3 regions of the Pseudomonas sp. S11P7 genome follow, and region 3 is predicted to be linked to each of the others. Evidence: predicted binding sites of a transcription regulator. Region 3 holds the regulator's gene; each other region holds the start of a gene.
The links. The regulator FliA, encoded in region 3, starts transcription of late flagellar genes. The targets are predictions, from matches to a motif close to CTAAAGTTTNNNNNNNNNNNGCCGNTAA.

Region 1 (10,201 bases), 3.2 Mb from region 3:
CGCGCTGTTGCTGACCGCCGGACAACTCGTGCGGGAAACGCTTGCCGAGGTTTTTCAGGTTGACCAGCTCCAGCAGCTCTTCGGTGACGCGTTGCTTGTTCGGGTGCTTGCGAATGCCGAAGGCGATGTTGTCGGCCACGCTCAGGTGCGGAAACAGCGCGTAATCCTGGAACACCATGCCGATCCGGCGTTTCTCCGGCGCCAGGGTGAACCCGGCGCTGGACAGGGTTTCACCACCGAGGGTGATTTCGCCTTCATGCACCGGCTCGAAACCGGCGATGGCGCGCAGTGTGGTGGTCTTGCCGCAGCCGGACGAGCCGAGCAGGCAACCGATGTCGCCGGCGTTGAGGTGCAGATTGAGATTCTGCACCACACGTTGATCTTGATAGCCGCAAGCGAGGTTGCGCAGGTTCAGCAGTAATTCATGACTCATGCGTGGTGATATGCCGGTTCGACGAGGAACTCGAGCAGGGCCTTCTGTGCGTGGAGACGGTTTTCTGCCTGATCCCAGGCAACGGAGCGCGGGTCATCAAGCAGGTCGAGACTGATTTCTTCGCCGCGGTGCGCCGGCAGGCAATGCATGAACAGCACGTCCTCGGCGGCGAGGTCGAGCAGCGCACGGTTGACCTGAAACGGCGCGAACAGCTTGAGGCGTTTGGCAGTTTCCTCTTCCTGACCCATCGAAGTCCAGACATCGGTGCTCACCAGATGCGCGCCGCGCACGGCATCCTGCGGATCGCGGACGATGGTCACACGGTCACCGGCACGGGCGACGAACTCGGGATTCGGTTCATAACCCTGCGGGCAGGCAACGCGCAACTGGAAGTCGAACTGGATGGCCGCTTCTATATAGCTGTTGCACATGTTGTTGCCGTCGCCGATCCACGCCACGGTCTTGCCCTGGATCGAGCCGCGATGTTCGAGGAAGGTTTGCATGTCGGCCAGCAACTGGCACGGGTGCAGGTCGTCGGACAGGCCGTTGATCACCGGCACGCGCGAGTTGGCGGCGAATTCGGTCAGGGTGCTGTGGGCGAAGGTGCGGATCATCACCGCATCGAGCATGCTCGACATGACGATGGCGCAGTCGCCGATCGGCTCGCCACGGCCCAGTTGGGTGTCGCGCGGCGAGAGGAAAATCGCCTGGCCACCGAGCTGGATCATCCCGGCCTCGAAAGAGATGCGGGTGCGGGTCGAGGACTTTTCGAAAATCATCCCCAGCACACGGTTTTTCAGAGGCTCGAACAGTACGCCGCGCTTACGCAGGTCCTTGAGCTCAACGCCTCGACGGATCACGCTGACCAGCTCTTCGGGCGTGCAATCCATCAGGGAGAGAAAGTGCCTTGCGCTCATCATTGACTACCTTTTTGCTACCAACCGCAGATGCTCAAAGCCTTGTTTAACGGAACAACGGGCGAGACCTGCGGCGTAAGCCGCACGGGGCGACGGAATAGGGGAAGGCGCGATATTGACATTAAATGTCGCGTTACGCCAATAGGCTACGGTTTACGCGGGAATCGAAGGGCGCACTGCGCATCGCAGTCGCGCATTTGAAGCCGGGTTCAGGGGCAGCAGCGAGCCTCTTTGTACACTGGCCCCGCCGCGCTTGGCAATGCGCCGCGCCGCACCCGGCATGGCTTTGGTCGGTTCGCGGGGTGGGCGCGGCGGATTCTCTTGGTCGGATGGCCGGGTTGAAACATTTGCTAAAGCAAAGTGCTGGGTTATAAATAACATTCGAGCGACGCAGGAAGCCTCCGCATGGAATCGAAAGAACAACTGTTAATGGAACTGCTGGGCCACACGGCTCGCTCCTTGACCCATCTCACCGCGTCGGTCACCTCGATGTCGTTCGAACTGCTGCGCAGTGAAGACGAAGTGGTGAAGACGGCCGGTCGCCACATGATCGACCGCATGGCCACCATCAGCGCCGGACTCGACGAGCATTGGCGGTTGATCGGCGAGCTGACCGGCGTACACGTCGCCCACGAGCAGATCGAAACCATTCAGGAAATCCAGCTGGCGCCGCCACCCCAGTTGCCGTCGAACTGACGACTGCGGCGCTATCGGCCCGCCTGATACGCCCCGATTCACAAGACGAACGTCGCTGGCGCCGTGGTCCTGCCGGGGCCATAGTTTTGTTCCCGCGGGCGCGATCGCCCGTCCCGAACAAGACAGAGACTGGCCATGACCAAGACTCTCCATCACCGTGCCTGCCACCTGTGTGAAGCCATCTGTGGCCTGACCATCGAGACCACTGAAGCCGATGGCCAGGTCGCGATCACCTCAATCAAGGGCGATGCCCTCGACACTTTCAGTCGCGGCCACATTTGCCCCAAAGCGGTGGCATTGCAGGATATCCAGAACGACCCGGATCGCCTGCGCCAACCGATGCGGCGGGTCGGTAGCGAGTGGTTGCCGATCGGCTGGGATGAAGCGTTTGCGTTGGTGGCATCGAAGCTGGCGGCAATTCAGGAGCGTCATGGGCAAAACGCCGTGGCGGTGTATCAGGGCAACCCGAGCGTGCATAACTATGGGCTGATGACCCACAGCAATTACTTTCTCGGCTTGCTGAAAACCCGTAATCGCTACTCGGCGACGTCGGTTGACCAGTTGCCCCATCACCTGAGCAGTTACCTGATGTACGGCCACGGCTTGCTGCTGCCGATTCCGGACATCGATCACACCGATTTCATGTTGATCCTGGGCGGCAACCCGCTGGCTTCCAATGGCAGCATCATGACCGTGCCGGATGTCGAGAAGCGCCTCAAAGCGATTCAGGCGCGCGGCGGCAAAGTGGTGGTGGTCGATCCGCGCCGCAGCGAAACAGCCGCGATGGCGGATCAGCATCTGTTCGTGCGCCCGGGCGGCGATGCGGCGCTGTTGTTCGGTGTGCTCAATACCCTGTTCAGCGAAGGTCTGACCCGCGACAGTCATCTGCCGGTCGATGGTCTCGACGAGGTGCGCGCTGCGGTGGCGACGTTTACTGCGCAGGCGATGAGCCCGTTGTGTGCAGTTCCGGCCGAGCAGATCCGCCAACTGGCACGCGACTTTGCCGCTGCGCCAAGTGCGGTGTGCTACGGACGCATGGGCGTTTCGACTCAGGCGTTCGGCACGCTGTGCCATTGGCTCGTGCAGTTGATCAATCTTGTTACCGGCAACCTCGACCGGGTCGGCGGTGCGTTGTGCACCGAACCCGCTGTCGATCTGGTGGCCTCGACCTCGGGCGGGCATTTCAACAAATGGCAGAGTCGCGTGTCGGGCCGGCCGGAATACGGTGGCGAGCTGCCGGTGTCGGCACTGGCCGAGGAAATGCTCACCGAAGGCGAAGGGCAGATCCGCGCGTTGATCACCGTGGCTGGCAACCCTGTTTTGTCGACGCCGAACGGGCGGCAACTGGAGCAGGCGCTGGACGGGCTGGAGTTCATGCTCAGCATTGACCTGTACATCAACGAAACCACGCGCTACGCCGACCTGATCCTGCCGTCGACTTCGGCGCTGGAAAACGATCACTACGACACCACGTTCAATCTGTTTGCGGTGCGCAATGTCACCCGCTTCAATCGCGCAATCCTCGCCAAACCTGAAGGCGCGCTGCACGATTGGGAAATCTTCGTCGGCCTTGCCAAAGCCTTCGCGGCGCAGACCGGCAAAGAACTGAAACCGACCATGCCGCCGTCGATGATGATCGACATGGGCCTGCGCATGGGCCTTTATGGCGATGCGTCCGAACACAAACTGTCGCTGGCGACACTGTTCGATCATCCACACGGAATTGACCTGGGCGCTCTGAAGCCGAATCTGGCAGCACGTCTGAAAACCCCGAGTCAGCGAGTTCAGGCCGCACCAGCGGAAATACTCGCCGATCTTCAACGCTTCGCCGCGTTGCAGGCGCCCGCCATCGATCAACTGCTGATGATCGGCCGTCGTCACGTGCGCAGTAACAATTCGTGGATGCACAACTACCATCGTCTGGTGAAGGGCAAGCCGCGTCATCAGTTGCTGATGCATCCGGCTGACCTCGCCAGCCGAGGCCTCAGTGACGGCCAGCGAGTACGCGTCAGTTCGCGGGTCGGGCAGATCGAAGTGGAGGTGCTGGGCAGCGAGGACATGATGCAAGGGGTGGTCAGCCTGCCGCACGGTTGGGGCCATGCGCGACCTGGCGTGCAGATGGCAATTGCCAGCGGCCAGCCGGGCTCAAGCGCCAACGACCTGACCGATGAATGCCAGCTCGATGAGTTGTCCGGCAACGCGGCGCTCAATGGGGTGCCGGTCACGGTGGTGGCGGCTTGAGCATGTGTCTGTCGGGGAGACCGAGCAGCGCGCTCGGGATTCCGTTACAATGCGCCACCGTGCCGACCCATGAGTCGGAAAGTTCAGCCGAGGTGCTCCATGGATATCATCGAAACGATTAAAGAGCAGATTGCCAACAACACCATTCTGCTTTACATGAAAGGCTCGCCGAATGCCCCGCAGTGCGGCTTCTCCGCTAAAGCTGCGCAGGCTGTCATGGCCTGTGGCGAAAAGTTTGCGTACGTGGACATCCTGCAGAACCCGGAAATCCGCGCCAACCTGCCGAAGTACGCCAACTGGCCGACTTTCCCGCAACTGTGGGTGGGTGGCGAGCTGATCGGCGGCAGCGACATCATGACCGAGATGGCAGCAGACGGTTCGCTGCAAAGCACCATCAAGTCGGCGGTCGAAGCCGCTGCGGCGAACAAGTCCGAAGCCTAAGCGCTTTTCTGTAGGAGTGAGCCTGCTCGCGATAGCGTTCTGTCAGTTGATTTAAGTATTGACTGATCCACCGCCATCGCGAGCAGGCTCGCTCCTACAACGGATGTGTGGCGTTGCTTGAATCGCGCCAGGCAACAAAAAGCCCCGCACCTCAAAAGAGGGCGGGGCTTTTTCGTATCTGGCGTTCAGCGGGCGCTGACTTACTCTTCGCCCATCTGCGATTGCAGATAGTTCTCCAGACCGATCTTGTCGATCAGGCCCAGTTGGGTTTCCAGCCAGTCGATGTGTTCTTCCTCGGACTCGAGAATGTCTTCGAGCAGTTCACGGCTGCCGAAGTCGGCAACGGTTTCGCAATGGGCGATGGCGGCTTTCAGGTCGGCGTGGCCGGTTTTCTCGATACGCAGATCGCACTCGAGCATTTCACGGGTGTGCTCGCCGATGTGCAGCTTGCCCAGGTCCTGCACGTTCGGCAGGCCTTCAAGGAACAGGATGCGCTTGATCAGCTTGTCCGCGTGCTTCATCTCGTCGATGGATTCTTTGTATTCGTGCTTGCCGAGCTTGTTCAGACCCCAATCTTCGTACATGCGCGCATGCAGGAAGTACTGATTGATCGCGACCAGCTCATTGGCGAGGATCTTGTTGAGATGCTGGATGACGGTAATGTCGCCTTTCATGATCGGAGTCCTGCCCTGTAATCGCGGTATATAAGGCGGAGTTTGAGCTTCACACTTATAAGTGTCAAACCTAAGTTATTGAATAATATATGAAAATTAATCGGAATAAGAATGTTTGTGTTCCGCGTCTTGACGCTAAGCGATTGATTTTCAGGCATAAAAAAACCGGACATAAGTCCGGTTCTTTGAAATTGGGCTGATCAGGCGGCAGTAAATTCTGCAGGGTAGGGAATCGCGGCCTGAGCGGTTTGCAGCTTGGTCAGGGTTTCACGTACTACTTCCTTGGCCAGGCACGCACATTTGCCGCATTGGCTGGCGACGCCGGTCGCCTGGCGAACTTCTTTGTAGCTGCAGCAACCTTCATAGATCGCTTCGCGGATCTGTCCGTCGGTGACGCCAGTGCAGAGGCAAACATACATAAGTAAGAACCGTCGCTGGTTGTGACTCAATTGCGATGGATCTTAATGTTAACGAGAATGATTGTCAAAGTGCTTTCCGGCAGGTTTTGAGCTTATTTGGCTCATGACTGACGAACGGTGTTTGAGCGTCGATTGCCTGTCCTTATAAATGCTCAACGGACAGCCGACGTGGAAAATCCGTTGAGGACAGGTCAAAAACGCAGTGTATGATGGTCGTCCCTTGCGAAGAGGGTTCGTGTCACAGGGCTGTCGCCTGAGGGTGGCAGGCTGGCCCGGACCCTGAACTTCAAGTCTTTACACCAGGAGATATCAATGAGCGTACTCGTAGGCAAACAAGCCCCTGACTTCACCGTCCCGGCCGTACTCGGCAATGGCGAGATCGTTGACAGCTTCACCCTGTCCTCGGCCATCAAAGGCAAATACGGCCTGGTGTTCTTCTATCCGCTGGACTTCACCTTCGTCTGCCCGTCCGAGCTGATCGCTCTGGACAACCGCATGGCCGATTTCAAGGCACGCAATGTTGAAGTGATCGCTGTGTCGATCGACTCGCACTTCACCCACAACGCGTGGCGCAACACCCCGGTCAACAATGGCGGCATCGGCCAGGTGAAATACACCATGGCAGCCGACATGAAGCACGACATCGCCAAGGCTTACGACGTTGAGTCGGAAGGCGGCGTAGCGTTCCGTGGCGCGTTCCTGATCGACGACAAGGGCGTTGTCCGCTCGCAGATCATCAACGACCTGCCACTGGGCCGTAACATGGAAGAGCTGATCCGTCTGGTTGACGCACTGCAATTCCACGAAGAGCACGGCGAAGTCTGCCCGGCCAACTGGAAGAAAGGCGACAAAGGCATGAACGCTTCGCCAGAAGGCGTTGCGGCTTACCTGACCGAGAACGCTGCTGCCCTGTAAGGCGCAACGTCGAGGTACAAAAAAACCGGCTCACGTGGCCGGTTTTTTCATGCGCGGGATTTGATCGACGAGGATCAGTCGTCGAAATCTTCCCAGCCGCCCATCTGCTTCCAGCGGTTGACGATGCCGCAGAACAGCTCAGCGGTTTTCTCGGTGTCATAACGCGCCGAGTGCGCCTCGCGGCCATCAAAATCGATACCGGCGGCCTGACAGGCTTTGGCCAGCACGGTTTGACCGTAGGCCAGACCGGCCAGGGTCGCGGTGTCGAAACTGGAGAACGGGTGGAACGGGTTGCGCTTCATGTCCAGACGCGCAACTGCCGCGTTGAGGAAGCCCAGATCGAAACTGCTGTTATGCCCGACCAGAATCGCCCGCTTGCAGCCGTTGGCCTTCAGCGCCTTGCGAATGCCACGGAAAATGTCGGTGAGCGCGGTTTCTTCGCTGACGGCCATGCGCAGCGGGTGATCGAGTTTGATCCCGGTGAACTCCAGCGCCGCTGCCTCGACGTTAGCGCCTTCGAACGGCTCGACGCGGAAGAAGTAGGTGTGATCCGGGTATACAAATCCCTTTTCATCCATGGCGATGGTGGTCGCAGCGATCTCCAGCAAGGCATCGGTGGCCGCGTTGAAACCACCGGTTTCTACGTCGACGACAACCGGCAGGTAGCCGCGAAAACGTGCTGCCATCGGATGGCGGGGACCGCCGCCGCCATTTTGACCGTCCAGCTCGTCGTCGAAATGCTCTTCACTCACGCGTGTTCCTCCAGCAGGCGCCAGCGCAGTTTTTCACCGGCGCGCAGCGGGATAACGGTCAGCTCGCCGAAAGGCAGGCTGGTCGGGGCGGTCCATTCTTCACGAACCAGGGTGATGCGGTCGGTGTTCGTCGGCAGGCCGTAGAAGCGCGGGCCGTTGAGGCTGGCGAAGGCTTCAAGCTTGTCCAGCGCGTTACGTTGTTCGAACGCTTCGGCGTACATCTCGATGGCGGCGTACGCGGTGTAGCAGCCGGCGCAGCCGCAGGCGGCTTCCTTGGCGTGCTGGGCGTGCGGAGCAGAATCGGTGCCGAGGAAGAACTTGGCGCTGCCACTGGTGGCTGCGTCGAGCAAGGCTTCCTGATGCGTATTGCGCTTGAGGATCGGCAGGCAGTAAAAATGCGGCCGAATTCCGCCCACCAGCATGTGGTTGCGGTTGTACAACAGGTGATGTGCGGTGATGGTTGCGCCAACGTTGGCCGAGGCCTCGTTGACGAACTGCACGGCATCGCCGGTGGTGATGTGTTCGAACACCACTTTCAGCGTCGGGAACCGCTCGACCACTCGGCGCATGTGTTCATCGATGAAAATCTTTTCGCGGTCGAACACGTCGACGTCGCCACGGGTGACTTCGCCGTGGATCAACAGCGGCATGCCGACGTCGGCCATGGCTTCCAGCGCCGGGAAAATCTTGTCGATGCTGGTCACGCCGGAATCGGAGTTGGTGGTCGCGCCGGCCGGGTACAGCTTGGCGGCGTACACAAAACCGCTGGCCTTGGCCTGACGGATTTCTTCCGGTTGGGTGCGGTCGGTGAGGTACAGCACCATCAACGGCTCGAACTGACTGCCGGCCGGGCGGGCAGCGAGAATGCGCTGACGATAGCCGTCGGCTTCAGCGGCGTTGCGCACCGGTGGCACCAGGTTGGGCATGATGATCGCACGCCCGAAGGTGCGAGCCACATCGGCAACGGTATTGGTCAACACGGCACCATCGCGAAGATGAATGTGCCAGTCGTCGGGACGCAGCAGGGTCAGGCGGTCAGACATGAGGGGCTTCCAGGCGGGTCAAACTGAGGCGAATGCTACCGGAAAAGACTCTTGCAGGCACCCGCTATCAAGTTTTGCCACAAGCGTCCGATATCCCGAAGGTATGCCGTAAACATTGTGTGAATCGGTGTTTGTGTTTCACAAGCCAATGGAGCCTCCCGTGCGCCAGCGTTATCTAGCCCTGCTCAGTGTGTTTGCCAGCCTCCCTGCGATGGCGCTTACCTACCAGACCCGTCTGGAGAACATTGAGTGGACGGTCGCCGGCGACAAGTTCGAGTGCCGTCTGACCCAGCCGATCACCGATTTCGGCTCAGGCGAGTTCGTGCGCAAAGCGGGTGAACAGGCGATCTTCCGGCTTAATGCCTACAACGCCATGCTTGGCGGCGGCTCGGCGACGTTGCTCGCTGCCGCTGCACCGTGGCAGCCGGGACGTGGCGACATCAATCTGGGCTCAGTCCGCCTGGGCAGCGGCAACGTGTTGTTCAACAGTTCGCAGTCGCAGGCTGGCGGGCTGATCAGCGGTCTGCTGGACGGTCGCAGTCCGGTTGTACGCCGCGCATCGGGCGACGGTCGGGTCTCGGAGGTGCGCCTGCTGCCGGTCAAGTTCAGCAAGGCATTCAACGATTATCAGACCTGTGTGGCGAAGTTGCTGCCGCAGAATTTTGATCAGATCAAGCAATCGCAGATCGGTTTCCCCGGCGAAGGCGTTGACCTCGACCCGGCGGCCAAAGCCAAACTGCAAGTGATGCTCGAATACATGAAGGCTGACCCGACGGTGAACCACATCGAACTCGACGGCCACTCGGACAACAGCGGCAATCGCCTGACCAACCGCGAACTGTCGCGCCGCCGGGCGCTGGCGGTGGTCGACTTCTTCAAGGCCAATGGTATTCAGGAGTCGCAGATCACTGTGCGTTTCCACGGCGAGCAGTATCCGATCGTGCCGAACACCAACAAAGCCAACCGTGCGAAGAACCGTCGTGTCAACGTGAAACTGGCGCGCGTCGCACCGACGACAGCCCCGGCTCCGGCACCGCAGGCGAGTACGCCAGCCACGGCGGCAACGACTTCCTGACTCGCCGGTCATCGTCGCGCTCTCGACAGATTCTGTCGCTTTGTCGTCTTAAGCTGTCGCGCCTCTGTAAATTATCGCGTTGGAGCGGTAGACTCCCCGGCTTTCCGTAGAACCCCGTGGAGTGATGGCATGGCGGACGTAAACAAGGTCGTTCTGGCGTATTCCGGCGGCCTGGACACTTCGGTGATCCTCAAGTGGCTGCAGGATACTTATAACTGTGAAGTGGTGACCTTCACCGCTGATCTCGGTCAAGGCGAAGAGGTCGAGCCGGCCCGCGCCAAGGCCCAGGCCATGGGCGTCAAAGAAATCTACATCGACGACCTGCGCGAAGAGTTCGTGCGCGATTTCGTCTTCCCGATGTTCCGCGCCAACACCGTTTACGAAGGCGAGTACCTGCTGGGTACTTCCATCGCACGTCCGCTGATCGCCAAGCGTCTGATTGAAATTGCCAACGAAACCGGTGCCGACGCCATTTCCCACGGCGCGACCGGCAAGGGCAACGACCAGGTGCGTTTCGAACTGGGTGCCTACGCGCTCAAGCCAGGCGTAAAAGTGATCGCCCCTTGGCGCGAGTGGGACTTGCTGTCGCGCGAGA
Region 2 (10,201 bases), 1.4 Mb from region 3:
TGCAATGGTGTTTCAACGTTGAAACAACCGGCATGACAAAGCTGTGAACCGCGTTGAGGTCGGGCTTCTACGTCAGAGAGGGTGTTTCAGGAATGGACACTTGGCCCGTGTTCGGGTCATTCAGCCAGCAAACGCGCAACGGCGGCGAAAGCCTGCGCCCGGCGTTCGGCCCAGTTGCCGGCAATGACTTGCACGGTTTGTTGATGGTCCTCGAGCCATTGGCGAGTCGCCTGATAAAACGCCTGCCGCTCGGCAAGATCCGGCTGGCAGCGCAGGCCATCGTCGGTCCAGTCGACCTGTTCCGGTGACAGCAGCAGATGCAGGTCGTAATGCCGCACCAGCAGTTCGCGCTCCAGCCACGCCGGGCACGCGCCGAACAGCGTCTGGCTCCAGAGCATGTTGCTCAGCAGGTGCGTGTCGAGAATCAGCAGCGCAGGCCGCTGTGCCCGCGCTTGATCTTCCCATTGCAACTGACCGTGAGCGATCTCGGGAATGTCCGCCAGGCAGGTGTCGCGAGGATTGAGCTCGATGAAGCGGCGCACGTATTCATCCACGCGTACACCGCCAAAACGCTGTTGCAGGCCGGCCGCCAGCCAGCTCTTGCCGCTGGATTCCGGGCCGGTCAGCACCACCACCTTCATGTGCGCAGCGCCGGGTCGGCGCGCCATTCGCGATAGCCTTGCACGGCCAGCAAGGTAAACAGCCCATACAACGCAGCGGTGAGGTAAAGCCCTTTATAGAGGAACAACCCGACGAAGATCACATCCAGCACAAACCACAGCGCCCAGCATTGCAGGCGCTTCTGCGCCATCCATAACTGCGCGACCAGGCTGAAACCGGTGAGCGCGGCATCGAGCCAAGGTTGTGCAGCGTCAGTCCAGTGCGCCATGGCCGCGCCAAGCAGCAGACTGCCGAGCGCGCCGACGCCAAGGCCAAGGGCGACGGCGCGAGCGTCCAGCCGCGTCACCGCACGCCCGTCGTGCATCGTCCCGGCGCGGGTCCATTGCCACCAGCCGTAGAGTTGCAGCGCGGCGTAGATCACCTGCAGCAACATGTCCGAATACAGCTTCACTTCAAAGAAGATCCAGCTGTAGAGCAACACCATGACCAGCCCGATCGGCCAGCACCATGGATTCTGTTTGACCGTGAGCCAGACGGCGATCACACCGAGGGCGGCGGCAAACAGTTCGAGCCCGGACATTGAGGATCCTTGGGGGGAATGAAGAAAGGGGCGGATTTTACACAAAAACATGTAGGAGTGAGCCTGCTCGCGATAGCGGTGTGTCAGCGAAACTCACATTGTCTGACACACCGCTATCGCGAGCAGGCTCACTCCTACAAAGGAAGGTGACTAGACGCGAAACTGCCGCAGCAACCCGTTGAGCTGTTCGCTCAGTTGCCCAAGCCGCAAACTCGCCGCGCTCGACTGCTCCGCCGCCAACGCCGTGCTGTGCGAAAGCCCCGCCGCCTGCGTCACGTTCTGATTGATGTCTTCAACCACATGCGCCTGCTGCAACGTCGCGCTGGCAATCGAGGCGTTCAGACCATTTAGATTGCGCAGTGCCTGGCCGATCGCATTGAGGCTGGCGCCGGCAAGCCCCGCCTGTTCGATGGTCAGTTGCGAGGCCTTGCTGCTGTCGCCGATCACTTTTACGGCGGCCTCGGAATGATTCTGCAGACGCTCGATCATCGACTGGATTTCTGCGGTGGACTTCTGCGTACGCTGCGCCAGCAAGCGCACCTCATCGGCCACAACAGCAAACCCGCGACCTTGCTCGCCGGCGCGCGCCGCTTCGATGGCGGCGTTGAGCGCGAGCAGATTGGTTTGCTCGGCAATCGAGCGAATCACTTCCAGCACGCTGCCAATCTGCGTGCTTTCCGCGGCCAGCGTGCGAATCACTTCCACCGCTTGATCAATGGTGCCGGACAGCTTGTCGATCTGTTGCAGGCTGCCGTCAATATTGATCTGGCCCTGTTGCGCCTGCGCTTCGGCATCACGCATTTCGGCGGCGGCGTGCTCGGCGTTTTTCGCCACATCCTGCACGCCATAGGTCACTTCGTTGATCGCCGTGGCCACCAGTTCCATCTGCTGCGACTGCTGCTGACTGCGTTGCTGCGCCTGCGACGCGTCGTTGCCCAGCTCGCTGGAGGATTGACCCAGGGCACTGGCCGAGACCTGCAAGTCGCCGATCACCCGGCGCAATTTCGCGGTAAACGCGTTGAAGTGGTGGGCCAGTTCGGTGACTTCGTCTTTGCCGTGGGTATCGAGGCTGCGGGTCAGGTCGCTTTCGCCGCTGGCGATGTTGGCCATGGCATTCACGGTTTCCTGCAACGGCCGGACGATGCTGCGCGCGATCAGAATCACCAGCAGTGCCATGATCAGGGCGATGGCCAGGCCGATCGCCGAGGCTTTCAGCATCTGCCCCTGGAATTCGGCCTGCACGTCATCGACATAGACGCCGGAACCGATCACCCAGCCCCACGGCTCGAACAGCTTGACGTAAGAGGTCTTCGCCACCGGGTCGGTGGCGCCGGGTTTCGGCCAGCGATAGTTGACCATGCCAGCGCCTTTGGCCTTGGCAATGGCGACCATCTCGTTGAACACCGCAAACCCGTCCGGGTCGCGGATCGCCGAGAGATTCTGGCCTTCGAGCTTGGGATTGGTCGGGTGCATGACCATCACGGGCGTGAGGTCGTTGATCCAGAAGTAATCGCTCTGGTCGTAGCGCAAGCCGCGAATCGCCGTCAGTGCCTGTTGCTGCGCCGCTTCCCTGGTCAAGGTGCCGGCGGTCTGCAGGCCGTGGTAATAGGTCAGCAGGCCGCTGGCGGTCTGCACCACATGCTGGGTTTTCTGGGCCTTGGCGTGATAGAGGTCGTCATGGATCTGCTTGAGCATCAGCATGCCCAAGGTCAGCAACATGACCACCGCCACAATCAAGATGAGCCACAAGCGTCGGCTGATCGACACACTGCGCAAGCTGTTCATAACGCTGTCACTCCGGATTCTTGTTCTTGTAATGATCGATCGCCAGCATCCAACCACGATTGCGTGGACAGGCATACGCGACCCAAGTCGTATAACGCGGCAGCGCTATTGGGGCTTGTCTGTTAGGATTTCGGCCCCGCGCGTGAAAACCTGAATCCATTTTGAAATTTCACGGAATTTTTACCGTTTCGTGTGGATTCTGTGCGCGCGGAATCGGTACAGCCATAAACAGCTACGCTGATCGCAGTGAACGTAAAAAAATACTATCGGGGCATGCCGCTGCGCATCGCTCTTTGGGGGTTTGATGGATCTTTGGACGGCCTTGCAGGCACTGATACTAGGAGTTGTAGAGGGGCTGACGGAGTTTTTGCCCATTTCCAGTACCGGACACCAGATCATTGTTGCCGACTTGCTCGATTTTGGCGGCGAACGGGCCATGGCGTTCAATATCATTATTCAGCTCGGCGCGATTCTCGCGGTGGTCTGGGAGTTTCGCCGCAAGATCCTCGATGTGGTCATCGGCTTGCCGACTCAGCCGACTGCGCGGCGTTTCACCGCCAACCTGTTGATCGCGTTCTTGCCGGCGGTGGTGTTGGGGGTGATTTTTGCCGACCTGATCCACGAATACCTGTTCAACCCGATCACGGTCGCGGCAGCGTTGGTGGTGGGCGGTGTGATCATGCTCTGGGCGGAGAAGCGTCAGCACGAAGTGCACGCTGAAACGGTCGACGAAATCACCTGGAAGGACGCGCTGAAAGTCGGCTTCGCCCAATGCCTGGCGATGATCCCCGGCACCTCGCGCTCCGGCTCGACGATCATCGGCGGCCTGTTGTTCGGCTTGTCGCGTAAAACCGCCACCGAGTTCTCGTTCTTCCTGGCGATGCCAACCATGGTCGGCGCGGCGGTCTACTCAGGCTATAAATATCGCCATTTGTTTGTGCCAGCGGATTTTCCGGTGTTTGCCATCGGTTTCGTCACCGCATTCATTTTCGCCATGATTGCCGTGCGCGGCCTGCTCAAGTTCATCGCCAGCCACAGCTACGCAGCGTTTGCCTGGTACCGGATCGTGTTCGGCCTGGTGATTCTGGCGACCTGGCAGTTCGGCTGGGTCGATTGGGCGGCGGCCAAGCCATGAACGATTCCCGCGCGCGCCGCACCGAAGCGCGGCCTTCGGGCGGCGCGATTCAGCATCTGAAATTCAAACTGCTGGTGCTGCTGGTGGTATGCGCGCTGCCGCTGTTCGGTTCCTTGTCGATGTGGCTGCACGGGATCTCCCTGGTGCCGCTGGCGGCGTACGGCATTGTCAGCGTGCTGGCGTTCTTTATGTACTGGGCCGACAAGCGCAAGGCGCGCACCAATGCCTGGCGCACCCCGGAAAACATCCTCCACGCCGTGGAACTCGCCGGCGGCTGGCCGGGCGCACTGATCGCCCAGCAGGTGTTCCGGCACAAGACGCGCAAGGTGTCGTTTCAGGTTCTGTTCTGGGTGATTGTCGTGCTGCATCAGGTGTTCTGGATTGACCAGCTGTTCCTCGGCTCGAATCTGCTGACCCTGTCTTAAGAACCACCTCCGCCCCTTGTAGGCCTTCGCCTGCTCGCGATAGCGGTGTGTCAGCCGCTACATCTTCAACAGACAGACCGCTATCGCGAGCAGGCGAAGGCCTACAAGGGATCAGGTTTACAGCAGAAGACCGATTTGGGTTTTCTTCGGCAACTTGCCCACCACCAACTGATGCGAACGCTGCAACAGCCCCTGCAGTTCCTCGGTGCCCAGCGGGTAGGGCGGGTGCATGATGATCCACTGCGCCCGCGCCAGATACGGCGCCGGGTGGATGCCCGGGCGGTCGCAATGGCCGAGAAACAGGTCCTTGTCGACCTTGAAGGCCAGTGAGTCGCCGCGCAGTCCCTGCAAGGCGAACATCTTGTTGCCGGCAATCGAAAACACCCGCACGCCGCCCCACTTGTAATCTTCCCGAGCGCCCGGCAATGCCAGGCAAAACGCGGCCACCTCAGCCTCAGTCATTCTTCCCTTGCTCATAACGGTCGCTCCCCACAGGCATTGAACGATTCGACCAGATGATCGATCCATGCGCGCACTGCGGGCATCACCCCGCGTCGATGCGGATACACCGCTTGCAGCCAGCCGCCGGGCAGCGACCACTCCGGCAGCATCTGCACCAGCGTGCCGTTACGCAGTTCTTCGTCGCAATACATCATCGGCAGCAAGGTGAAACCCTGGCCCGCCAGCACACAGGCCTTGCGCACAATAAAGTCATCGATGCCCAGACGCGCCTCCATGTTCAGTTCGAAACTCTTGCCCTGAGCATCGAGCAAGCGCACATGGACCAGCCGATCAGCCTCAAGCGCGCCGAGCACCGGCAGGTTTTTCAGGTCCTCTGGATGATTGACCGAGTGGCCCGCGATGAATGCCGGGCTGCCGACCACGACCATTTGCGCCTGCCGCAGACGCCGGGTAACCAGCAACGGATCTTCATCACCGTGCTCGCGCACGCGCAATGCCACATCGAAACCTTCGCCAACCAGATCGACGCGGCGATTGAGCAGGACGACTTCCAGTTGCACCTGGGGAAATTTGCCGAGGAATTCGCTGATGACCCACGGCAGCATTTCCCGCGCCAGTCCGGTCGGGCAAGAAACGCGCAACCGACCGCGCGGCTCACTGGACATGCTCGCCACCGCCTCATCGGCCATTTCCGCTTCGAGCAACATTGCCTGACAGTGGCGCAAATAACGCTCGCCGACCGCCGTCAGGTTGAGCTGGCGGGTGGTGCGTTGTAGCAGCCGCGCGCCGAGGCGTTCTTCCAGTTCGGCGATGCGCCGCGACAGCCGCGACTTGGGAATACCCAACAAACGCCCGGCGGCGGCGAATCCACCGGCCTCGACGACTTTGGCGAAATAGTAGAGATCGTTGAGGTCTTGCATGCAAATCATCCGACTGTTCTATCAATAGGACAAACTATCGCATTGCAGGCGGCTAATCATCCATTGGTTTCTTGCGTAGGATTGTCTCCATTGCGTCGCAACCGGCGATCACTTAAGGAGCATCCACATGAAACTGCTGCACATCGATTCGAGCATTCTGGGCGACAACTCGGCATCCCGTCAGCTGAGCAGTCAGGTCGTCAAAGCCTGGCAGGCCGCTGAGCCGAGCGCCGTGGTGACTTACCGTGATCTGGCGGCTGACGCGATCAGCCACTTCTCGGCGACAACTCTGGTTGCCGCCGGCACCACAGCTGAACTGCGCGACGCCGCGCAACAGCACGAAGCTGAACTGAGCGCCAGCACCCTGGCCGAGTTCATCGCTGCAGACGCCGTGGTAATCGCCGCGCCGATGTACAACTTCACCGTGCCAACCCAACTCAAGGCGTGGATCGACCGCGTTGCCGTCGCCGGCCAGACCTTCCGTTACACCGAAGCCGGCCCTGAAGGCCTGTGCGGCGGCAAGAAAGTAGTGATCGTGTCCACCTCCGGCGGCATTCATGCCGGTCAGGCCAGCGGCATCGCTCACGAAGAATATCTGAAGCTGGTGTTGGGCTTCCTGGGCATTACCGACATTGAAATCGTTCGCGCTGAAGGTCTGGCTTACGGTGAAGAAGTGCGCAACAACGCGATGACCGCTGCCCAAGCGAAGATCAGCGAGCAGCTGTTCGCCGCCGCGTAAGGCTTGCGTAAAGAACAGCTGAGGTTCAGGCACTACTCGAAAAACTCTGTATTCTGGTTCCGCAAGGGGCGAATACGGAGTTTTTTGTTTCTGGCTATTACATAATCTGGCCCGGGTTATGCAGTTCATCGTTCAGCGTTCGCGCGCCGCTCTACACAGGCATGCGAATCATTGGATTCAGTCAAAACAGGGTGGGGCATCCATGGTGCGTCTTTGTGCAATGTTACTGATAGGCCTGCTGGTCAGCCTCGATTCAGTGCAAGCGGCGCCCGGACGACACCCTGTGTGGAGCGTCGGCTACCACGAAATGACCTTTCTTGACCCGCTCGATCTGCAACCGATGCGCGCGATCGCGTTCTATCCCTCCAGCGAGCGCGAACACCAGAGCCTGCTTGAGGGCTATTCGGTCGAGGCCGGCGAGGACACCAAAGTCGCCATCGGCCGTTTTCCCATGCTGATGCTTTCTCACGGCAACACTGGCACGCCGCTGGCTTTGCACGATCTCGCGACTTCGCTGGCGCGCAAAGGCTTTGTGGTGGTCGCGGTGATTCATCCCGGCGACAACTCCAAAGACCACAGCCGACTCGGCACCCTGAGCAATCTCTACGGGCGGCCGATCCAGATTTCTCAAGCGATCACCGCGACCCTTGGCGACGGCATGCTCGCGCCTTTCGTGAATGCCGAGCAGGTCGGTGTGATCGGTTATTCGGCGGGTGGCGAGACCGCGTTGATTCTCTCCGGCGCGCAGCCGGATCTGGATCGCCTGCGCCGCTATTGCCAGGAACGCCCGGACGATCACGATGCCTGCAATACCCAGGGCGAATTGATCGTCGACCGCGATGATCTGCAACCGGTGCCGGATCCGCGTGTTCACGCGTTATTGCTGATGGCGCCGCTGAGCCTGAAGTTCGGCCGGCACACCCTGGCCGATGTGCACGTGCCGGTGCTGCTCTACAGCGGCGATGGCGACAAACTGGTGGCCTTCGATAAGAACGCCGCCGCACTGGCGCGCAAACTGCCGACCGCGCCGGATTTCAAATTACTCGCCGGGGCAGGGCACTTCGTGTTCCTGGCGCCGTGCAACGAAGAGCAGATCCGCGCGATGCCGGCACTGTGCACCGATGCCGATGGCGTCGACCGCGAGGACATTCATCGCAACCTGATCTCCGAGGCCGGCCGGTTCTTCTCCCATGCGCTGGGCAAGCCGACACGGGCGGGAATGCAGACTGCCGATCAATAAGCCCGACCCAACAGACGATATGGATCTCATGTGGGAGCGAGCCTGCTCGCGAAGGCGGTGTATCAGTAAAGGGAATGTCGGCTGACATTACGCATTCGCGAGCAGGCTCGCTCCCACATGGGCGGTGTGCTGCTTCAGGAAATCGACCGGCGCTGGAGCAGCAACGTCAGCCCCAACCCGATCACCGACAACATCGCCGCACTGAAGAATATCCACCCATAGCCCAGATTCAGCGCCACCGCGCCCATCAATGGCCCGGCAATCGCCAGCGCCAGATCGAAGAACACCGCATATGCGCCCAGCCCTGATCCGCGGCTGGAACTCGGTACTTGCTTGATCGCCTCGACGCCCAGCGCCGGGTACACCAGCGACAGGCCAAACCCGGCCAGCCCGGCGCCGATCAAGGCGAACGCGGTGGAGGGCGCCAGCCACAACAACACCAGGCCGAGAGTTTCCACGCTCATGCAGGCGATGGCCGAAGTGAACCCGCCAAAACGCGCAATCGTCGAAATGAACAGCAGCCGCGACAGAATGAAACACACGCCGAACACCGTCAGGCAGTACGCTGCGCCGGTCCAGCCACGATCCAGGTAATACAGCGTGATGAAGGTGGTCAGCGTGCCGTAGCCGATCGAGGCCAGAGTCAGGCTGGTGCCGTACGGGGCGATCCGCCCGAACACCGCCCAGAACGGCAGGCGTTCGCCGCGAATCACCGGCACCGAAGGTTTGTTGCGAATCAGCAGCAGCGCACCGGCCGCCAGTGCAGCCAAAGCAATGCCGAGGCTGGTGAAGCCGTAATCGGCGACCATCACCACCCCGAGCGGCGCCCCAATGGCGATGGCACCGTACGATGCGATGCCGTTCCAGCCGATGGATTTGGCCGTGTGTTCGACACCGACCGCGCCCATGCACCAACTGATCGTGCCCACGCCGATCAACCCTTGCGCCACGCCCAGCAGCAAGCGGCCGATGATCAGAATGATCAAGCTGGTCAGGGCAAAGTCGTGCAGCAACGTCGAAAGCAGCGTCAGCACACCACTGAGCACAATCCCCCATAAACCGTAAATGATCGCCCGCTTGGTCCCGAGGGTATCCGACATGCGTCCGGCCATCGGCCGGCTGAGCAGGGTGGCCAGGTACTGCGAACCAATCACCAGCCCGGCAACCACCGCACTGAAACCCAGTTGCTCATGCACGTAACCGGGCAACACCGCGATCGGCAGGCCGATGCAGAGGAAGGCAATAAAGGTATAGAAGACGATGGAGACGATCTTCAGCGTGATCGCCAGAGAGCTTTGCGGGGCTTGAGGCTGTGCAGACATGAGAACTCGATCGCGGGCGGCGGTGGGAGCGTTGCCGTCATCATGGCGCGGGCATGGATGAAAGGAAAGCAGGCTAACGACTTCGCCGATGAGTGCGGTGCTGCTGAGGCCGCGTTCGCGAGCAGGCTCGCTCCCACATTTAAAGTGCGATGATCGTTCCCACGCTCCGCGTGGTAACGATCAGTGGCGGGTAGGGCGCATTCCAAAGGTGGGAGCGAGCCTGCTCGCGAAGGTCACCGCACCAACCAATCACTCGGCCCTGAACGCAAAAAGCCCCGTCACACGGACAGGGCTTTTAGCTTGAAGCTTGCAGCTAAAAACTTGCAGCTACGTTCTGATCGTTCCCACGCTCCGCGTGGTAACGCCGCCATGGACGCTCTGCGTCTGCTTTGGGACGCGGAGCATCCCGGGCTGCATTCCCACGCGGAGCGTGGAAACGATCATGGCAGGTAGAGCGCATTTCAAATGTGGGAGCGAGCCTGCTCGCGAAGGTCACCGCACCAACCAATCACTCGGCCCTGAATGCAAAAAAAGCCCCGTCACACGGACAGGGCTTTAGCTTGAAGCTTGCAGCTAAAAACTTGCAGCTGCTTTTAGAAAACGACGCCCTGGCTACGCAGGTAATCATCGTAAGTGCCGCTGAAGTCGGTCACGCCATCCGGGCTCAGCTCGATGATGCGCGTGGCCAGCGACGAGACGAACTCGCGGTCATGGCTGACGAAGATCAGCGTGCCCGGGTAGTTTTCCAGCGCCAGGTTCAGCGCTTCGATCGATTCCATATCGAGGTGGTTGGTCGGTTCGTCCATGATCAGCACGTTCGGCTTTTGCAGGATCAGCTTGCCGAACAGCATGCGGCCTTGCTCACCACCGGAGATGACCTTGACCGACTTGAGGATCTCGTCGTTGGAGAACAGCATCCGGCCCAGCGTGCCACGGATCATCTGCTCGCCTTGAGTCCACTGGCCCATCCAG
Region 3 (10,201 bases):
CGCCATGGAAACCAAGGAGCTGGGCTGGGATGACGTCACGCCCATCGACATGATCGGTCTGGAAGTCGGCTATCGCCTGATTCCGCTGGTCGACCGCAATCAGGGTGGGCAGCTGCTGGCGCGGATCAAGGGCGTGCGCAAAAAGCTCTCGCAGGATCTGGGCTTCCTGATGCCGACCGTGCACATCCGCGACAACCTCGATCTGGCGCCGAGCGCCTATCGCCTGACCCTGATGGGCGTGATTCTGGCGGAAGCCGAGATCTACCCGGATCGCGAACTGGCGATCAACCCGGGCCAGGTCTACGGTACGCTCAACGGTATCAACGCCAAAGATCCGGCTTTTGGTCTGGAGGCGGTGTGGATCGAAATCAGTCAGCGCGCCCAAGCGCAATCGCTTGGCTACACCGTAGTCGACGCCAGCACCGTGGTTGCGACGCACTTGAACCAGATTCTGTACAAGCACTCCAGCGAGCTGATCGGCCACGAGGAAGTCCAGCAACTCATGCAATTGCTGGCCAAGAGCTCGCCGAAACTGGCGGAAGAGCTGGTGCCGGGCGTGGTGTCGTTGTCGCAATTGCTCAAAGTGCTGCAAGCGTTGCTCGCCGAACACGTGCCGGTGCGCGATATCCGCAGCATCGCCGAGGCCATCGCCAACAACGCCGCCAAGAGTCAAGATACCGCCGCGTTGGTGGCTGCCGTGCGGGTCGGCGTATCCCGTGCAATCGTCCAAAGCATTGTAGGCACTGAGTCCGAGCTGCCTGTGATCACATTGGAACCAAGGTTGGAACAGATATTGCTCAATAGTCTGCAGAAGGCAGGACAAGGCTCGGAAGAGGGCGTTCTGCTGGAGCCAAGCATGGCCGAGAAGCTGCAACGTTCGCTCATCGAAGCGGCGCAGCGTCAGGAAATGCAAGGTCAGCCGGTGATCCTGTTGGTCGCCGGCCCGATCCGCGCGATGCTCTCGCGCTTTGGCCGCCTCGCCGTCCCCGGACTGCATGTGCTGGCCTACCAGGAAATACCGGACAACAAGCAAGTGACCATCGTTGCGACAGTAGGGCCCAACGGCTGAGGTAGTGGTTTATGCAAGTTAAGCGTTTTTTCGCCGCCGATATGCGTCAGGCCATGAAGCTGGTTCGCGATGAGCTGGGCGCTGATGCCGCCATCATCGGTAACCGCCGCATTGCCGGCGGCGTCGAGTTGACGGCAGCACTGGATTACAAATTGTCGGCGCTGGCGCCACGGGTTCCGAACATGGAACTCGAGGACGAGCTGCGCAAGACCCAGTCGCGCATCGTCACCGCTCAGGCCGAGTTGAGCCTGCGTGGCGAAGCCGACGGCAACACCAATCAGCAATTGTTCGCCGGGCTGCCGTTGACGGCCGGCCTGCCGCTGACCGCTGCCGAGCCGTTGACCGAGCCGACCTACGCTGCTCCGGCGCGTCCGGCCGCAGCGCCTGCGCAAGCCTCGGCGGGCGTTGATCCGCGTGCGCTGGACTCGATGCGTTTCGAATTGAACAGTCTGCGCGAGCTGATGGAAGTCCAGCTCGGCACGCTGGCCTGGAATCAGTTGCAGGGCAGCCGCCCGGCGCAAGCCAATCTGTATCGCCGTTTGCAGCGCATTGGCCTGTCCGGCCCGCTGTCGCGCGACTTGCTGGCGATGATCACTGACATCGAAGAACCGCGTCAGGCCTGGCGCATGTTGCTCGCGCATCTGGCGCGGATGATTGCCGTGCCGGAAGTCGAGCCGCTGGAAGAGGGCGGTGTCATCGCCATGGTCGGCCCTGCCGGCATGGGCAAGACCACCACGCTGGCGAAACTGGCGGCGCGTTATGTGCTCAAGTACGGCGCGCAGAATGTGGCGCTGGTGAGCATGGACAGCTTCCGCATCGGTGCGCAGGAACAACTCAAGACCCTGGGCCGCATTCTCAATGTGCCGGTGACCCACGTCGATCCGGGCCAGTCGCTGGTGCAGGCGCTCGATCCGCTGCTGCGCAAGCGCGTGGTGCTGATCGATACCGCCGGCCTGCAGGCCAGCGATCCGGCGCTGCGCATGCAGCTGGAAAGCCTGGCCGGGCGTGGCATTCGCTCAAAAAATTATCTGGTCCTGGCAACCACCAGCCAGAAACAGGTTCTAACCGCCGCTTATCATAGTTACAAGCGTTGCGGGCTGGCCGGCTGCATTCTGACTAAACTGGATGAAACAGCCAGTCTTGGTGAAGTGTTGAGCCTGGCGATCAGTCATGAATTGCCGGTCGCGTACCTGACCGATGGCCCACGGATTCCGGATGATCTGCATCTGCCGCGCCGTCATCAACTGGTCAGCCGCGCCGTCAGCGTGCAAATGCAGGAAGAACCCAGCGAAGAAGCCATGGCTGACATGTTCGCTGATATCTATCACAGCCCGACCAAGCAGGTTGGCTGAGGTAATCATGAACAGTTTTTGTACCTACATCGATGGTCTGCCACGCATTGTTCCGATCCGGAACGCGCAGCCAGTAATGTGGCCTCCGTCTATGCAAGACAAGGTAAAGAAATAACATGGGCAGCATGCATCCCGTACAGGTGATCGCGGTGACCGGCGGCAAAGGTGGCGTCGGCAAGACTAACGTGTCAGTGAACTTGTCGCTGGCGCTGGCAGAGCTTGGCCGTCGGGTCATGCTGCTGGACGCCGACCTCGGTCTGGCGAACGTCGACGTTCTGCTGGGGCTGACCCCCAAACGCACGCTGGCTGACGTCATCGAAGGCCGCTGCGAATTGCGCGACGTGCTGTTGCAGGGCCCGGGCGGGATTCGCATCGTGCCGGCGGCGTCCGGCACGCAGAGCATGGTCCACCTGAGCCCGGCGCAGCACGCCGGCCTGATTCAGGCGTTCAGCGACATCGGCGACAATCTCGACGTGCTGGTGATCGACACCGCTGCGGGCATTGGTGACTCGGTGGTCAGTTTCGTCCGCGCCGCGCAGGAAGTGTTGCTGGTGGTGTGTGACGAGCCGACCTCGATCACCGACGCCTACGCACTGATCAAACTGCTCAACCGCGATTACGGCATGAACCGCTTTCGCGTCCTTGCCAACATGGCGCAGAGCCCGCAGGAAGGCCGTAACCTGTTCGCCAAGTTGACCAAGGTCACGGACCGTTTCCTTGACGTCGCCCTACAATACGTCGGCGCCGTCCCGTATGACGAAAGCGTGCGCAAGGCCGTGCAGAAACAACGCGCCGTCTACGAAGCCTTTCCACGCTCCAAATGCGCTCTGGCCTTCAAGGCCATCGCGCAGAAGGTCGACACCTGGCCGTTGCCGGCCAACCCGCGCGGCCATCTGGAGTTTTTCGTCGAGCGTCTCGTGCAGCAAACCGCAGGGCCTGTGATATGACCGCCAGTGGCATGAATCTTTACAAGAAGTCGGCGCGTGACGCGCAGTACGAATTGATCGAGCGTTACGCGCCACTGGTCAAGCGCATTGCCTATCACTTGCTGGCACGGTTGCCGGCCAGTGTGCAGGTCGAAGACCTGATCCAGGCCGGGATGATCGGCCTGCTCGAAGTGTCGACCAAATACGACGCCAGCAAGGGCGCCAGTTTCGAAACGTACGCGGGCATTCGAATCCGCGGCGCGATGCTCGATGAAGTGCGCAAAGGGGACTGGGCACCACGCTCGGTTCACCGCAATACCCGGATGGTCAGCGACGCGATTCGCTCGATTGAAGCTAAAACCGGCCGTGACGCTAAAGATCACGAGGTTGCGGCCGAACTCCAATTGAGTCTCGACGATTATTACGGGATTCTGAATGACACTTTGGGCAGCCGCCTGTTCAGTTTCGACGACCTCTTGCAGGACGGCGAACACGAAGGGCTGCACGAGGATGGCGCCAGTGCTCATATGGAGCCGTCACGCGATCTGGAAGATGAACGCTTCCAGACGGCGCTGGCGGACGCGATTGCCAATTTGCCGGAGCGTGAGCGACTGGTGTTGGCGCTGTACTACGACGAAGAGCTGAACCTCAAGGAAATCGGTGAAGTCCTTGGCGTCAGTGAATCGCGGGTCAGCCAGTTACACAGCCAGTGCGCGGCCCGTTTGCGGGGGCGTTTGGGGGAGTGGCGAGCGCGCTGAAGGCAGTGTGGGGACACTGCGAAACGAGGCTGGTGCGGTGGTAAGCGGCGCCGGTCTCGATCCGTTGTGCTCCAGACAAACTTTAAGTGCTGCGCCAATTGATTGAAGTGGCGCGTCCAGGTGCTGGGCGCGTTTAAGACTGCTTGGAGGTCGAATTGAACAAAGACATGAAAATCCTCATCGTTGATGACTTCTCAACGATGCGGCGGATCATCAAGAACCTGCTGCGCGATCTTGGGTTCACCAACACCGTCGAGGCCGACGATGGCGTAACCGCCATTCCGGTCCTCAACAGCGGCAGCATCGACTTTCTGGTAACGGACTGGAACATGCCGGGCATGACCGGTATCGACCTGCTGCGCCACGTGCGCGCCGATGAAAAACTCAAGCACCTGCCGGTGCTGATGGTGACCGCTGAAGCCAAGCGCGAGCAGATCATCGAAGCCGCTCAGGCCGGTGTGAACGGCTACGTGGTCAAACCTTTCACGGCTCAGGCGTTGAAAGACAAAATCGAGAAGATTTTCGAACGCATCGGCTGATGAACGCGCGGGGGAGCTATGGAGCATAACGAATCTTCACAGGGCGATTTTGAATCGACCCTGAAAAAACACGCGGTCGAACTGGTCGAAAGCCTCGAAAAAGGCAGGTTCGGCGACGCGGTGCAACTGATCCATGAGCTCAATCAGACCCGTGACCGTGGCCTGTATCAGGAAGTGGGCAAGCTCACGCGTGAACTGCACAGTGCGATCGTCAATTTCCAGATCGATCCGCACATGCCGCAGGCCGAGGAAGTGTCGCAAATCACCGACGCCACCGAACGCCTGGGCTATGTGGTCAAGCTGACGGAAGCCGCGGCCAACCGCACCATGGATCTGGTGGAAAGCGCCACGCCGGTGGTCAACAGTCTGGCCGATGAAGCCCAGACGTTGAGCGCCGATTGGGGTCGCTTCATGCGTCGCGAGGTCGGGGCTGAAGAGTTCCGAGAGCTGGCGCGCCGGGTCGACGGTTTTCTGTCACGCAGCAGCACGGACAACCGTGCGGTGTCGAGCAATCTCAACGACATCCTGCTGGCCCAGGATTACCAGGACCTCACCGGTCAGGTGATCAAGCGCGTGACCCAACTGGTCACCGAAGTCGAAAGCAATCTGCTCAAACTCGTACTCATGGCCAGTCAGGTCGACCGCTTTGCGGGCATCGAACATGACCGTGCTGCGATGCTTGCGGAAAAAGATCCACAAAAACATCTCTCGCAGGGTGAAGGTCCGCAGATTCATGCCGATAAACGAGAAGACGTTGTGTCCGGTCAGGACGATGTGGACGATTTGTTATCCAGCCTTGGATTCTAGAATTTCTGAATTCGGGTTTTTTGGGTTTTTAGACCTGTAGGAGCACCCCATTAATGAGCTTCGGCGCCGATGAAGAGATCCTTCAGGATTTCCTGGTTGAGGCCGGCGAGATTCTTGAGCAACTGTCCGAACAACTGGTCGAGCTGGAAAGCCGCCCGGATGACGCAGATCTGCTCAATGCAATTTTTCGCGGTTTCCACACTGTAAAAGGGGGCGCCGGCTTCCTTCAGCTCAATGAGCTGGTGGAGTGCTGTCACATCGCCGAAAACGTGTTCGACATCCTGCGCAAGGGTGAGCGTCGCGTTGATGCAGAACTGATGGACGTCGTGCTCGAAGCACTGGACGCGGTGAACAGCATGTTCAGCGAAGTCCGCGAGCGTGCGCCAATCACCGCCGCGACGCCAGAGCTGCTGGCCGCGCTGGCGCGTCTGGCCGAGCCGCAAAGCGCTGACGAAGCCCCGGCTTCGCCAGTGGCCGAGATGATCGAGGAACTGGTCGTCGAAGGCGACGCGTCCGGCGACATCACCGATAACGAATTCGAGCAGTTGCTGGACTCGCTGAACGCCGTCAAGGCCGAAGCCGAAGCCCCGGCCGCTGCAGCCCCTGCGCCAGCCGCCGATGTGCCGGCCAGCGATGAAATCACCGACGCCGAGTTCGAGTCGTTGCTCGATCAGTTGCACGGCAAAGGCCAGTTCGCCGTTGACGCAGTCGCACCGACCGCCGCGGCGCCCGCCGCACCGGCCAAGGGCGACAGCTCCGACATCACCGACGATGAATTCGAAGCGCTGCTCGATCAGTTGCACGGCAAGGGCAACTTTGCTGTCGATGCGCTGGAATCGGCAATCGCCTCGGCACCTGCAGCCGCCGCCCCGGCGGCCGCCGCAGCCGGCAGCGACCTGATCAGCGATCACGAATTCGAATCGCTGCTCGACGAATTGCACGGCAAAGGCAAGTTTGACGCCGGCGCTGCCACTGCTGGCTCCGCATCAAGCGTGGCCACGCCGGCCGCCAAGGCTCCGGCTGCTGCCGCGGCTGCGCCAAAAGCTGCGCCGAAACCAGAACCAAAAGCCGAAACGCCAAAACCGGCCGCCGCTGCAGCCCGGCCCCGGCCCGTGCGCCTGCCGCGCCACCGCCTGAAAAACCGGCGAGCGAAGCCGAGACCACCGTGCGCGTCGACACCGCGCGGCTCGACGAGATCATGAACATGGTCGGCGAACTGGTGCTGGTGCGTAACCGTCTGGTGCGCCTGGGCCTCAACAGCGGCGACGAAGCCATGTCCAAGGCCGTGTCGAACCTCGACGTGGTCACTGCTGACCTGCAGACCGCTGTGATGAAAACGCGGATGCAGCCGATCAAGAAGGTCTTCGGGCGCTTCCCGCGTCTGGTTCGCGACCTTGCTCGTCAGCTCAAGAAAGAGATCAACCTGGAACTGGTGGGTGAAGAAACCGACCTCGACAAAAACCTTGTCGAGGCCCTGGCCGACCCGCTGGTCCACTTGGTGCGCAACGCCGTCGACCACGGCATCGAGTCGCCGGAAGAGCGCGAAGCCTCGGGCAAGGCCCGTGGCGGTCGCGTGGTGCTGGCGGCCGAGCAGGAAGGCGACCATATCCTGCTGTCGATCTCCGATGACGGCAAAGGCATGGACCCGAACGTGCTGCGTGCGATCGCGGTAAAACGCGGGGTGATGGACAAGGACGCGGCCGATCGCCTGAGCGATACCGAGTGCTACAACCTGATTTTCGCCCCGGGTTTCTCGACCAAGACCGAGATCTCCGACGTGTCCGGCCGCGGTGTCGGCATGGACGTGGTGAAGACCAAGATTTCCCAGCTCAACGGTTCGATCAACATCTACTCGACCAAGGGCCAGGGCTCGAAGATCGTCATCAAGGTGCCGCTGACCCTGGCGATCATGCCGACGCTGATGGTCATGCTTGGCAACCAGGCGTTTGCGTTCCCGCTGGTCAACGTCAACGAGATCTTCCACCTCGACCTGTCGACCACCAACGTCGTCGACGGTCAGGAAGTGGTGATCGTGCGCGACAAGGCGCTGCCTTTGTTCTACCTCAAGCGCTGGCTGGTCAGCTCCGCCGCTCACGAAGAGCAGCGTGAAGGCCATGTGGTGATCCTTTCGGTGGGCACTCAGCGGATCGGCTTCGTCGTCGATCAACTGGTCGGCCAGGAAGAAGTGGTCATCAAGCCATTGGGCAAGATGCTGCAGGGCACTCCGGGCATGTCCGGCGCCACCATCACCGGTGACGGCCGCATTGCACTGATTCTCGATGTTCCAAGCATGCTCAAGCGTTACGCCACAAAGCGTATTTGAATCCGGGGCGGCGGGGCGCTGACGTCCCGCTGCACCTAATGGAGTGTTTATGGCAGTCAAAGTCCTGGTGGTGGACGATTCGGGGTTTTTCCGCCGCCGCGTCTCGGAAATTCTTTCTGCGGATCCGAGCATTCAGGTGGTCGGCACTGCAACCAACGGTAAAGAGGCGATCGATCAGGCGCTGGCGCTCAAGCCGGACGTGATCACCATGGACTACGAGATGCCGATGATGGACGGCATCACGGCGGTGCGGCATATCATGCAGCGCTGCCCGACCCCGGTGTTGATGTTCTCCTCGCTGACTCACGAAGGCGCGCGGGTAACCCTCGATGCGCTGGACGCCGGCGCGGTGGATTTCCTGCCGAAGAATTTCGAAGACATCTCGCGCAATCCCGAGAAGGTCAAGCAACTGCTCTGCGAGAAGGTTCACAGCATTTCGCGCAGCAACCGTCGCTTCAGTGCCTACAGCGCCCCGGCGCCTGCCGCTGCGCCAGCACCGACGCCTGCTCCGGCAGCATCGAGCTACAGCAGCCACAGCAGCCCTGTTCCGGCGCGTCCGGCGCCTGCGCCCGCACCTGCGCGCGCCTCGGCGGCCAGCGCTGCGTCTGCAGCACCGAAACGCAAAGCCTACAAACTGCTTGCCATCGGTACGTCGACGGGCGGCCCGGTCGCGCTGCAACGTGTATTGACGCAATTGCCGGTGAACTTCCCGGCGCCGATCGTGCTGATTCAGCACATGCCGGCGGCGTTCACCAAGGCGTTCGCCGAACGCCTCGACAAGCTCTGCCGCATCAGCGTCAAGGAAGCCGAGGACGGCGACATTCTGCGTCCGGGCCTGGCGTTGCTGGCGCCGGGTGGCAAGCAAATGATGATCGACGGCCGTGGCGCGGTGAAAATCCTCCCGGGCGACGAGCGTCTGAACTACAAGCCTTGTGTCGACATCACCTTTGGCTCGGCGGCGAAATCCTACGGCGACAAAGTGTTGGCGGTGGTCTTGACCGGTATGGGCGCCGACGGCCGCGAAGGTGCGCGTCTGCTCAAGCAGGGCGGCAGCGCGGTGTGGGCGCAGGACGAAGCCAGTTGTGTGATCTACGGCATGCCGATGGCCATCGTCAAAGCCGATCTGGCCGACGCGGTGTACAGCCTCGATGACATGGGTAAACACATCGTCGAGGCGTGTCTCTGATGGATGTTCTCAGCCTAATCGGCCTGATCATGGCGTTCGTCGCCATCATCGGCGGCAACTACCTTGAAGGCGGCCACCTCGGCGCGCTCGCCAACGGTCCGGCGGCACTGATCGTGCTCGGCGGCACCGTCGGCGCGGCGCTGCTGCAATCGCCCATGAGCGCGTTCAAACGTGCGATGCAGATTCTGGCGTGGATCTTTTTCCCGCCTCGGGTGGACCTGGCCGGCGGCATCGACCGCGTGGTCAACTGGAGCCTCACCGCGCGCAAGGAAGGCTTGCTCGGGCTCGAAGGCGTAGCCGATGCCGAACCCGACAGCTACTCGCGCAAGGGCCTGCAATTACTGGTCGATGGTGCCGAGCCGGAAGCCATTCGCAGCATTCTCGAAGTGGATTTCTACACCCAGGAATCGCGCGATATCGAAGCGGCCAAGGTCTTTGAAAGCATGGGCGGCTACGCGCCGACCATCGGCATCATCGGTGCGGTGATGGGCCTGATTCACGTCATGGGCAACCTGGCCGATCCGTCGCAACTGGGCAACGGCATTGCCGTGGCATTCGTCGCGACGATCTATGGCGTGGCCAGTGCCAACCTGATCCTGTTGCCGGTGGCCGCCAAGCTGAAGTCAATCGCGTTGCGGCAGTCGCGTTATCGCGAAATGTTGCTGGAAGGAATCCTGTCGATCGCCGAAGGTGAAAACCCGCGCTCTATCGAGTTGAAGCTTCAGGGCTTCATGGATTGATGGGGGTAATGGACTATGGCTCGTCGCAGGCACCAGGAAGAACACGTTAACCACGAGCGCTGGCTCGTGTCGTACGCCGACTTCATCACACTGCTGTTCGCGTTCTTCGTGGTGATGTACTCGATCTCGTCGATCAACGAAGGCAAGTACAAGGAAATTTCCGAAGCGCTGGTCGGCGTCTTCAAAGACTCCGACCGCGCGCTCAAACCGATTCAGATCGGCGACGAGCGGCCGAAAACCGTGACCCCGGCCAAGCCGCTGGTCAAGGATGCCGAGCAGGTCGACGCCGGTATCGCCGGCGCCAGCGATCCGCTCAAGAGCATCGCCGATGACATCAGCGCCGCGTTCGGCGATTTGATCAGCTCCAACCAGATGACCGTGCGCGGCAACGAACTGTGGGTCGAGATCGAACTCAATTCCAGCCTGTTGTTTGGCAGCGGTGATGCGATGCCCAGTGACATCGCGTTCAACATCATCGACAAGGTTGCGGCGATCCTGAAA

Region 1: a site for FliA is predicted at 8,598-8,625, ahead of M0746_RS02905 (flagellar protein MotY). Genes of this name have one in related genera too.
Region 2: a site for FliA is predicted at 3,114-3,141, ahead of M0746_RS11370 (methyl-accepting chemotaxis protein). Genes of this name have one in related genera too.

The regions. Positions count from the first base shown of each region.
Region 1 is NZ_JALPKS020000002.1:609,518-619,718, forward strand. Features, by position in the region: gene M0746_RS02855 (ABC transporter ATP-binding protein) at 1-433, opposite strand, end outside; gene argF (ornithine carbamoyltransferase) at 430-1,350, opposite strand; gene M0746_RS02865 (hypothetical protein) at 1,756-2,046, shown strand; gene M0746_RS02870 (molybdopterin oxidoreductase family protein) at 2,182-4,287, shown strand; gene grxD (Grx4 family monothiol glutaredoxin) at 4,387-4,728, shown strand; gene bfr (bacterioferritin) at 4,929-5,402, opposite strand; gene M0746_RS02885 (bacterioferritin-associated ferredoxin) at 5,603-5,821, opposite strand; gene M0746_RS02890 (peroxiredoxin) at 6,134-6,736, shown strand; gene rnt (ribonuclease T) at 6,811-7,488, opposite strand; gene pyrC (dihydroorotase) at 7,485-8,531, opposite strand; gene M0746_RS02905 (flagellar protein MotY) at 8,692-9,606, shown strand; gene M0746_RS02910 (argininosuccinate synthase) at 9,736-10,201, shown strand, end outside.
Region 2 is NZ_JALPKS020000002.1:2,435,949-2,446,149, forward strand. Features, by position in the region: gene M0746_RS11360 (AAA family ATPase) at 117-641, opposite strand; gene pnuC (nicotinamide riboside transporter PnuC) at 638-1,201, opposite strand; gene M0746_RS11370 (methyl-accepting chemotaxis protein) at 1,352-2,986, opposite strand; gene M0746_RS11375 (undecaprenyl-diphosphate phosphatase) at 3,291-4,121, shown strand; gene M0746_RS11380 (DUF1294 domain-containing protein) at 4,118-4,546, shown strand; gene M0746_RS11385 (MmcQ/YjbR family DNA-binding protein) at 4,664-5,023, opposite strand; gene M0746_RS11390 (LysR substrate-binding domain-containing protein) at 5,020-5,928, opposite strand; gene M0746_RS11395 (FMN-dependent NADH-azoreductase) at 6,056-6,667, shown strand; gene M0746_RS11400 (alpha/beta hydrolase family protein) at 6,870-7,907, shown strand; gene M0746_RS11405 (MFS transporter) at 8,042-9,229, opposite strand; gene M0746_RS11410 (ABC-F family ATPase) at 9,823-10,201, opposite strand, start outside.
Region 3 is NZ_JALPKS020000002.1:3,831,835-3,842,035, reverse strand. Features, by position in the region: gene flhA (flagellar biosynthesis protein FlhA) at 1-1,069, shown strand, start outside; gene flhF (flagellar biosynthesis protein FlhF) at 1,081-2,421, shown strand; gene fleN (flagellar synthesis regulator FleN) at 2,538-3,368, shown strand; gene fliA (RNA polymerase sigma factor FliA) at 3,365-4,105, shown strand; gene M0746_RS17635 (chemotaxis response regulator CheY) at 4,273-4,644, shown strand; gene M0746_RS17630 (protein phosphatase CheZ) at 4,663-5,451, shown strand; partial or broken gene M0746_RS29540 (chemotaxis protein CheA) at 5,505-7,774, shown strand; gene M0746_RS17615 (protein-glutamate methylesterase/protein-glutamine glutaminase) at 7,824-8,960, shown strand; gene M0746_RS17610 (flagellar motor protein) at 8,960-9,700, shown strand; gene motD (flagellar motor protein MotD) at 9,716-10,201, shown strand, end outside.